One region of the Serratia sp. NA_13 genome, then DNA from elsewhere that is predicted to be linked to it. Evidence: riboswitches for the same ligand, from Rfam matches in the RefSeq annotation. Region 1 holds a riboswitch; the other holds the start of a gene.
What was found. Region 1 has a riboswitch for thiamine pyrophosphate ahead of ACUTSU_RS07140 (TenA family protein). Riboswitches for the same ligand answer to the same signal wherever they lie in the genome.
Positions count from the first base shown of each region.

Region 2: it holds a riboswitch for thiamine pyrophosphate, as region 1 does, so the genes downstream of both, thiC (phosphomethylpyrimidine synthase ThiC) here and ACUTSU_RS07140 (TenA family protein) in region 1, are expected to answer to the same signal.

Region 1 is NZ_JBQZFV010000003.1:97,456-102,583, forward strand. Features, by position in the region: gene ACUTSU_RS07130 (ABC transporter permease) at 1-651, opposite strand, end outside; gene ACUTSU_RS07135 (ABC transporter ATP-binding protein) at 648-1,403, opposite strand; gene ACUTSU_RS07140 (TenA family protein) at 1,400-2,080, opposite strand; TPP riboswitch at 2,143-2,245, opposite strand; gene ACUTSU_RS07145 (LLM class flavin-dependent oxidoreductase) at 2,416-3,438, shown strand; gene ACUTSU_RS07150 (GlxA family transcriptional regulator) at 3,516-4,490, shown strand; gene gap (type I glyceraldehyde-3-phosphate dehydrogenase) at 4,569-5,128, shown strand, end outside.
Region 2 is NZ_JBQZFV010000025.1:5,542-10,669, forward strand. Features, by position in the region: gene nfi (deoxyribonuclease V) at 1-320, opposite strand, end outside; gene hemE (uroporphyrinogen decarboxylase) at 330-1,394, opposite strand; gene nudC (NAD(+) diphosphatase) at 1,434-2,201, opposite strand; gene rsd (sigma D regulator) at 2,301-2,804, shown strand; TPP riboswitch at 2,844-2,968, shown strand; gene thiC (phosphomethylpyrimidine synthase ThiC) at 3,084-5,027, shown strand; gene thiE (thiamine phosphate synthase) at 5,020-5,128, shown strand, end outside.

The DNA of each region.
Region 1 (5,128 bases):
CATGCGCGCGTTGGCGTTCAGCATTACGTACCCCAGCCCTTCCGCCGAGCCGACCCATTCACCGATGATCGCGCCGATCGGGGCGACGGCGGCGGCCATGCGCAGCCCGGAACCCAAGGCCGGCAGCGCCGCCATCAGCCGCACGTGCCGCAGTTGCGCCCAGGGAGAAGCGCGCAGGGTGCGGGCCAAATCGAGATAATCGTTATTGACCCGACGCAGTCCGTCGAAGAAGGCTGAGGTGACCGGGAAGAAGATCACCAACACGGCCATCACCACCTTGGCGCTGATGCCAAAACCGAACCACAGCACCAACAGCGGGGCCAGTGCAAACACCGGGATTGCCTGGCTGGTCAGCACCAGCGGCATTAGCCAGCGTTGCAGCTGCGGGGAATAAATCATGCACAGCGCCAGTACGGTGCCGAGCAATACCCCGGCCAGCAGGCCGCAGGCAATTTCAGCGGCGGTGATCAGCGTGTGGTAACCGAGATAAGCCCGGTCGTTCCACAGCGCCTGCGCTACTGAAGAGGGGGAAGGCAGCAGAAAGGCCGGAATATCGCCCAGCGTGACCAGTCCCCACAGCAATAGTAGGCCGGCAAACACCGTCAGGCTGCGACGCATCCGCGATAGACGGCTTTCAATCTGGGGTTTCATCCGGCGGCCCTCACCAGCTGCAACAACAGCTCGCTCTGGCTTTTCAGCAGTTGAGGATCGTCCGGTGCGCGCGGCGGAAACCCTTCGATAACATGGCTATCGTCAATACCGGCGGGATAGCGGGACAGTACCAGCAGATGATGGCTGAGACGGCAGGCTTCCATTGGGTCGTGGGTAATCAGCAATACGGTGTGCTGCGCCAGCAGTTCGGCGGCCAGTTGCTGGATCATGGCGCGGGTGATGGTATCCAGCGCCGAGAAAGGCTCATCCATCAGCACAATCGGCTGGCGTTCATACAGGGTTCGGGCGATGGCGGCACGCTGGCGCATGCCACCGGACAGCGCAGCAGGCAAGGCATTGCCATAACCACTCAGCCCCACGCGTTCCCGCAGGTGCTCGGCCCAGGACCGGTCGACCTTTTCACCGCGCAGCCGCGCGCCGAGACTGATGTTTTGGTCAATGGTCAGCCACGGGTAGAGAAAATCCTTTTGCCCCATATAAGCGATGCGCCCGGCAATCGGCAGGCCATCGCTGCCGGCAACCGAGCCGGAGGTGGGTTTTACCAGCCCGGCAATAATCTTCAACAGGCTGGTTTTGCCCGCACCGCTGGCACCGAGCAGGGCAACAAAGTTGCCGCCTGCGATATCGAAACTAAGTCGGTCGAAAATCACCTGTTGGCCAAAACGCAGGGTTAAATCCCGCACCTGAATACCTGGCCGCACGCCATGGTGCTGTGCGTTGACTATACTCATTGGGCATTCAGCCCCATTTGCCAGAAGGCGGATTCCAGCCGTGTGGCGGTGGTGAAAATCGCTGACAGTTCACCCAGGCGGCTTTCTGCACCGCGCTGGCGGCCGACGTTTTCCAGCAGATCGAGTGCGGCCTGCACCCCGGCCAGGTAGCCCGGATCGCCATAGTTGCGGATCCACGAAGCGTAGGGGTTGCCTGCCATCATCGTGGCAGGATCGTTCAGCAGTCGCAGGCCAATCTCGGCATAGCCAGCGACGCAGGGCAACAGCGCCGCCAGCAGGTCGAGCGCATCCCCGGAATGGCCGATATCGAGCACATAGCGGGTGTAATTGAGGGTTTCCGCGGCTTCTGGCTCGGCGGCAATCTGCGGCTCGCTGAGGCCCCAGTCGGCGCAATAGGCCAGATGCAAAGGCAGCTCGGCCACGATTGCATTGAGCGAAGCGGTGGCCGTGCGCATCTCCGGCAGGGTGCGCAGTTTGCTGACCAGCAGGGCGTAGGCGCGGGCAAAGTGGATCAGGAACAGATAGTCCTGGGTCAGATAGCGGCGGAAAGCAGGTTCGGGCAGCGTACCGGCGGCCAGTTGCTGAATAAAGGGGTGAGCGACATAGTCCTGCCAGTGGCTACCGGCGTGCAGGCGCAGTTGTCCGTAAAGACCGTCGTTGAATTGGGGAGTAAACATGGGACCTCCAAAAGTAAGTGGAGATCCGGGCGCGCTGAGGTATGAACAGGCAATGACTGATAGCGTGATTGCCGACCCGTCCCTTCGCTGGCATGACCCAGATCAGGTTCAAAGGGTTCGGCTTGCGCCATCTCAGCCCATTACAGGACACCCCTCGGAGGAGCCTGTTATACGATATTTACTTTTTGATTACAATGCTTGGGCGGGGGGAAGTCCGGAGGGATTTCTCTGCCAAAAACGGTTCGTTTAGTGCGGTCGAAGACAATTTTTCTGGCCTGACAGGGGGCATATTTGTCACTGTAATCCGGTCATAATTGAACCTAAGGACACTACCCATGAAGAAAATTGGATTTCTCTCTTTTGGCCACTGGACGCCTTCGTCACAGTCGGGCACCCGCTCGGCCAGCGATGCGTTGCTGCAATCGATCGATCTTGCCGTCGCGGCAGAAGAACTGGGGGCGGATGGAGCCTATTTCCGCGTGCATCACTTTGCCCGCCAGCTTGGCTCGCCATTCCCGCTGTTGGCTGCCATCGGTGCCAAAACCCAGCGTATTGAGATTGGTACCGGTGTGATCGACATGCGCTATGAAAACCCGCTGTATATGGTTGAAGATGCCGGAGCCGCCGACCTGATTTCAGGTGGACGTTTGCAGCTTGGCATCAGTCGCGGTTCTCCCGAGCAGGTGATTGATGGCTGGCGATACTTTGGCTACACGCCTGCCGACGGCGAGACCGAAGCCGATATGGCCCGTCGACATACCGAAGTGCTGCTGGACGCGCTGCGTGGCGAAGGCTTTGCCGAACCCAGCCCGCAACCGATGTTCCCTAATCCTCCCGGCCTACTGCGCGTTGAACCTTTCTCCGCCGGCCTGCGGGATCGCATCTGGTGGGGGGCCAGCTCAGACGCCACGGCAGTTTGGGCCGCGAAACTGGGGATGAACCTGCAAAGTTCGACGCTGAAAAACGACGAAACCGGCGAGCCGTTCCATGTGCAGCAGGCCAAACAGATCCGCGCTTACCGCGAGGCCTGGAAGCTGGCAGGGCATAAACGAGAGCCACGGGTGTCGGTCAGCCGCAGCATCTTTGCGCTGATGGATCAGCGGGATCGCAACTATTTTGGCAACAGCGGGCAGGAGGGCGATCAGGTGGGCTACATCGGCGATCAGACCCGGGCGATATTCGGCCGCAGTTATGCCGCCGAGCCGGAACTGTTGATCAAACAGCTGGCGCAGGACGAAGCCATTGCCGAAGCGGACACCTTGCTATTGACCGTGCCAAACCAGTTGGGTGTGGACTATAACGCCCATGTGATTGAGTCGATCCTCAAGCATATTGCACCGGCGCTGGACTGGCGCTGATAGGTTGCTAACCCAAAGCCTGCCAGCCTCTATGGAGGCGGGATTGACTTATTTTGCTCATTTTGTATTTTAAGGACATGCATAACTTTCTGATTATCGTCCCCGAAGGGGGCATGTTATTTGAGTCGGCAGGCATCGCCGACATTCTGATGCAAGCCAATCGCTTGAGGCCCAACGATGCTCCGCTCTACCGGATGTCGCTGGCCACCACGCAATCTCACCGGGTAGTCCATGGTTCGTCCGGTTTGAATCTGCTGGCCGACCATCGTCTCTCGGATCTCGACCCTGAGCAGGAACGCGACACCATCATAGTGACCGGAAAAGGCGCGACCGAAGAAGAAAGTGCCTACGTTGTCGACTGGCTGCGGCGTGCCGCACCCCAGGCGCGACGTATTGCGTCGGTGTGCGGTGGGGCGTTGCTGCTGGCCGAAGCCGGTTTACTGGATGGACGCCGGGCGACCACCCATTGGCGCTTGCTGGAAACCTTGCAGACGCGTTTCCCAAAAGTGCAGGTCGAAAATGGGCCGTTGTACGTGCAGGATGGCTCTGTCTGGACTTCCGGCGGGGTCAGTTCCGGCTTCGATCTCACTCTGGCGCTGGTGGAAGACGACTATGGTTTTGTTCAGGCGCGCGAAGTGGCGCAAGATCTGGTGATGTTCCTTCGTCGGCCCGGCGGCCAGGCGCAGTTCAGCCGTTACCCTTTAAATCAGGCTAAAACCCCTGGCCCAATCCGCGATCTCCAGTCGTGGATCCTGGAAAACCTGGCGGAAGATCTTTCCGTAGATAAATTGGCGGAACGGGTCGCCATGAGTCCGCGAAATTTTACCCGGGTGTTCACGCGTGAGACCGGGCTCTCTCCTGCCAAATTTGTCGAAGAAGGGCGTTTATATCTGGCCCGGCAACGCCTGGAGCAGAGTGCGGAAGGTATTGAGCAAATCGCCATCAACTGTGGGTTTGGTAATGGCCTCAATCTGCGGCGCGTTTTTGAGCGGCATTTGCAGCTCTCACCTACCGAGTACCGCGAGCGTTTTCATTCCCGCACATTGGCCTAAATTGATCTATGAACGTCCTTTTCGTCATTTCTCTCCCGGTTTAAATTGGTGACAGAGCCAATAATGAAGGAGTAGATCATGGTCAAAGTGGGCATTAATGGATTCGGCAGGATCGGCAGGAACGTGTTGCGTGCGGCGTTAGGGCGCAGTGATTTTCAGGTGGTGGCAATCAATGATTTGACCGACAGCAAAACCCTGGCGCACCTGCTGAAATACGATTCGCTTTCAGGCACTCTGGCAGCCAGCGTCGAAGCCGGTGAGAACCAGTTGCTGCTCGATGGTCGGCCGATTCATGTTTTCTCCGAAAGAGATCCGGCTGCTATCCCATGGAGCAGCGTGGGGGTTGAGGTGGTGATTGAGGCGACGGGCTTCTTCACCGACAAAGCCAAGGCCGAAGTGCACATCACCCAAGGCGGTGCAAAGCGAGTCATTATCTCGGCACCGGGCAAGGACGATGATATTACGCTGGTGCTGGGTGTTAACCATCAGCAATACGATCCGGCCAAACATTTTGTGGTCAGCAACGGCAGCTGTACCACTAACGGCCTGGCCCCTGCCGCCCAGGTATTGCATCAGGCATTCGGTATTGAATACGGTTTGATGAATACCACCCATGCCTACACCAATAGCCAGGCGCT
Region 2 (5,128 bases), on a different contig from region 1:
CCATGACCGTCAACCAGCACCAGGTCAGGCTTTTGATGCAATTGCTCCCAGGCTGCGAGCAACGCTGGATATTCGCGGAACGATAAAAAACCGGGGATATAGGGCATGGTGGTGGCAACCCGTGCCACCTGGTACTCCACCAGTTCCAGCGACGGATAGCGCAGGATGGCGATGGCAGCTCGAGTCACCGCGCCTTCCTGCTCAAAGCCCACATCGGCACCAGCGATAAAGGCCGGTGGAGCGACCAAAAAATCATCCTGGCGAATGACTTCGGAGGCGCGCAGCCGTTGTTCTGCACGCAGGGCTTGAGTCTCTATCACATCCAATCCTTAACGATGGTATTTCCCCGACTGCGCGTGGACCGCCTCAACAAAGGCACCGGCGTTTTCCGGCGGTACGTCCAGGTGAATGCCGTGGCCCAGGTTGAATACGTGTCCTTCGCCGTGGCCAAAACCGGCCAGAATGGTTTCCACTTCCTGACCAATCCGCTCAGGTGACGCATACAGCATGGAAGGGTCCATGTTGCCCTGCAGTGCGACTTTGTCCCCTACGCGGCGGCGTGCATCAGCGATATCGGTCGTCCAGTCGAGGCCGAGCGCGTCACAACCGGTGGCCGCCATCGCCTCAAGCCACTGGCCGCCACCTTTGGTGAACAGCGTGACCGGCACACGACGGCCGTCGTTTTCACGCAGCAGGCCGTCAACAATCTTGTGCATGTAATGCAGCGAGAACTCGCGGTAGTCACGACCGGTCAGCACGCCACCCCAGGTATCGAACACCATCACCGACTGCGCACCGGCTTTAATCTGGGCGTTAAGATACAAGATGACGCTGTCTGCCAGTTTATCCAGCAGCAGGTGCAACGTAGCCGGTTCGGCGTACATCATTTTTTTCAGTTTGGTGAAGGCTTTACTGCTACCGCCTTCCACCATATAGGTCGCCAGCGTCCATGGACTGCCGGAGAAACCGATCAACGGTACTTCGCCTTTCAGCTCACGACGGATGGTACGCACTGCGTTCATCACATAACCCAGTTCCACTTCTGGGTCGAACGCCGGCAGCTTGTCGACATCGGCACGGCTGGTGATAGGCGAGGAGAAACGCGGGCCTTCACCGGCTTCGAAATACAGGCCCAGCCCCATGGCATCGGGAATGGTGAGGATATCGGAGAACAGGATCGCTGCGTCCAGCGGGAAACGACGCAGCGGCTGCAGCGTGACTTCACAAGCCAGCTCCGCATTCTTGCACAGCGACATAAAATCACCGGCCTCGGCGCGGGTAGCCTTGTACTCCGGCAAATAACGACCGGCCTGACGCATCATCCATACAGGGGTCACATCCACCGGCTGACGCAGTAGTGCGCGCAGGTAACGATCGTTCTTCAACTCATTCATTATGGGGCTCCCTTATTCATCTGCCGGTATTGTAGCGATTTATTGCTCACGGCATAAGGCTACGGTGTCCTCTATCAGGCGACGCGCTACCGTGCCGGGCGGCGGTAATAGCGGCAACCGATCGTAGCGGTACCAACCGGCGTTAAGCAGCTCTTTCGGATCGTGGCGGATCTCGCCGCGGTGGTAATCGGCCATAAAGGCCATCATCAACGAGTGCGGGAACGGCCAGGGCTGTGAGGTGACATAACGCAGGTTTTTGATTTCAATATTACTTTCCTCCATTACCTCACGTGCGGCCGCCTGCTCCAACGTTTCGCCAACCTCGACAAAGCCGGCCAGTACGGTATGAATACCGCCGCGATGGCGCACATGTTGCGCCAGCAGGATCTCATCGTCCCGTCGAATGGCAACGATCACGCAGGGGGCGATTTGCGGGTAGTAGCGCTCCCGGCAGTTGCCGCACAGGCAGGCACTTTCGGTGCGGCTGAGATGCATTTCATGGCCGCAGTAACCGCAATAGCGATGGGAACGGTAAAACTCGGCCAATTGTACGCCCCGTCCGGCAAGCTGGAACAGCCCGCGATCGAGTTCTAACAGTTGGCGTACCGATCCCATCTCCTGTGGCATTACATGGCGCACCAGCCAGACCGGCAACCCTTCCCATTCACCAATACTACGGGCCATTCTTCCCTGCAGGGAAAATGACGCGGCCAAACCGCACGGTAATTCACCGTTCGGTAACCAAAGTTTGCTTTCATGGCTGACGATCCACCAGCCATTTTCATTACCCGTTAATGCAAGTTCCATATCGTTGTTGCACAACCTCAGCTTCACTGGCACTCTACAAACCGGCCTTGTTACATTTTAATAACTTACTGTTACGTTTTATTACTTACGGAGTCAAACATGCTCAACCGTTTGGAAAGCCTGACTCAGCGCGTTGGTGGTAGTAATGAATTAGTAGATCAATGGCTTCAGGCACGCAAGCAGTTGCTGGTCGCCTATTGTGCCCTGGTGGGCATTAAACCTAACAAAGAAAAGCATACGCCGCTGAATGAAAAAGCGCTGGAGAACTTTTGCCATAATCTGGTGGATTACCTCTCCGCCGGCCATTTTCATATCTATGACAGAATAATCAAACAAGTGGAAGGCGCATCCAGTCCGAAAATGTCTCTGGCGGTCAACATCTATCCCAAGCTGTGGACCAATACCGAGCAGATTATGGCTTTCCACGATCGCTATACCGATGCGGATATCGATCAGGACTTGTGTCTGGAATTACATCAGGCGTTGTCCGACATCGGTGAAACGCTGGCGGCTCGTTTTACCCTTGAAGACAGGCTGATCCAACTGGCGGCTGAAACCTGGCAGCAGGCTGAACCGGACAAGACGCTGGATCCGGCCCGTTAAAATTTTGTAGTCTTTTTTATTATCCCTCCTATACTGGAGGGCATCTTGTCGGAGTGCCTAGCGCCTGATTTGTTCATCAAATTGGCCAGGCTGAGACCGTTAATTCGGGATCCGCGGAACCTGATCGGGTTAATACCCGCGAAGGGAACAAGAGTAATCTATCGCCACAGGCAGGTGACCCCGATTTGGGATACTCCCGCCTTGCTGGCCAGCATCATTACTCCCTCCGAGCTCCAGACAAGCAATTTTCCCAACTCATCACACTGGTAGGAATTTGCTATGTCTAGCGTTAAAAAACCCCGCGCTCGTAAAGAGCAACGCGAAGAAGCCCAGCAGTTTATCAACACCCTGCAAGGCGTTTCCTTCCCCAACTCACGCCGTATCTATCTGCAGGGTTCACGAAGTGACCTGCAGGTGCCAATGCGTGAAATTCAGCTCAGCCCGACGCTGATCGGTGGCGATAAGGACAACCCAAAGTACGAGCCAAACGAAGCCATTCCGGTGTACGACACTGCCGGCCCTTACGGTGACCCTCAATCCGAACTCAATGTGCATACCGGCCTGGCCAAGCTACGCGCCGGCTGGATCAAAGAACGTGGCGATACCGAGGTCCTCAAGGGTGTCAGTTCAGGTTTCACCCAGCAGCGCCTGGCCGATGAAGGTCTGGATCACCTGCGCTTTGAACATCTGCCGTTGCCACGCAAGGCACAACCGGGTAAATGCGTAACCCAGTTACACTACGCGCGTGCCGGCACCGTCACTCCGGAAATGGAATTTATCGCCATCCGCGAAAATATGGGCCGCGAACGCATCCGTGGCGAGGTATTACGCCACCAGCATCCTGGCCAAAGCTGGGGGGCCAACCTGCCGGAGAACATCACGCCGGAATTCGTCCGCCAGGAAGTCGCCGCCGGGCGCGCCATCATCCCCGCTAATATCAACCACCCGGAATCCGAACCGATGATTATCGGCCGCAACTTCCTGGTGAAGGTTAATGCCAACATCGGCAACTCGGCGGTGACTTCTTCGATCGAGGAAGAAGTCGAGAAACTGGTGTGGTCCACCCGCTGGGGCGCAGATACCGTGATGGATCTTTCCACCGGTCGCTATATCCACGAAACCCGCGAATGGATCCTGCGCAACAGCCCGGTGCCGATTGGCACGGTGCCTATTTATCAGGCGCTGGAAAAGGTCAACGGCGTGGCGGAAAACCTCACCTGGGAAATGTTCCGCGATACGCTGCTGGAGCAGGCGGAGCAAGGGGTTGACTACTTCACCATTCACGCCGGTGTGCTGCTGCGTTACGTGCCGATGACCGCCAAACGCCTGACTGGCATCGTCTCCCGCGGCGGTTCGATCATGGCCAAATGGTGCCTGTCGCATCATCAGGAAAACTTCCTGTACCAGCACTTCCGCGAAATTTGTGAAATCTGCGCCGCCTATGACGTATCGCTGTCGCTGGGTGACGGCCTGCGCCCCGGCTCGATTCAGGACGCCAACGACGAAGCGCAGTTCGCCGAGCTGCACACGCTGGGCGAACTGACAAAAATAGCCTGGGAGTATGACGTGCAGGTGATGATCGAGGGCCCTGGCCACGTGCCGATGCAGATGATCCGCCGCAACATGACCGAAGAGTTGGAACACTGCCACGAAGCGCCGTTCTACACCTTGGGCCCGCTGACTACCGATATCGCACCTGGTTATGACCACTTCACCTCCGGCATAGGGGCCGCGATGATCGGCTGGTTCGGCTGCGCCATGCTGTGTTACGTCACGCCGAAGGAACACCTTGGGTTGCCGAACAAAGAGGACGTCAAACAGGGGCTGATCACCTACAAAATTGCCGCCCACGCCGCCGATCTGGCCAAGGGACACCCTGGCGCACAGATCCGCGATAACGCCATGTCCAAGGCTCGCTTCGAATTCCGCTGGGAAGACCAGTTCAACCTGGCGCTCGATCCCGCCACCGCTCGCGCTTATCACGACGAAACCCTGCCGCAAGAGTCCGGCAAAATCGCCCACTTCTGCTCTATGTGCGGGCCAAAATTCTGCTCGATGAAAATCTCTCAGGAAGTTCGCGACTATGCCGCCGCGCAGGAAGTGGCCAAACCGATAGAAGTGCAGCTAACCGGCATGGAAAAGATGTCAGCCGAGTTCCGCTCACGCGGCAGCGAGCTGTACCACAGTGCCGGCAACCTGCAAGAGGTACTGAGCAATGACTGATATCACCACTCCCTTCCCCGCCACCCCTCACAAGTTGGGGTTATACCCGGTGGTCGACAGCGTTGAATGGATTGCCCGTTTGCTGGAGGCGGGCGTGACCA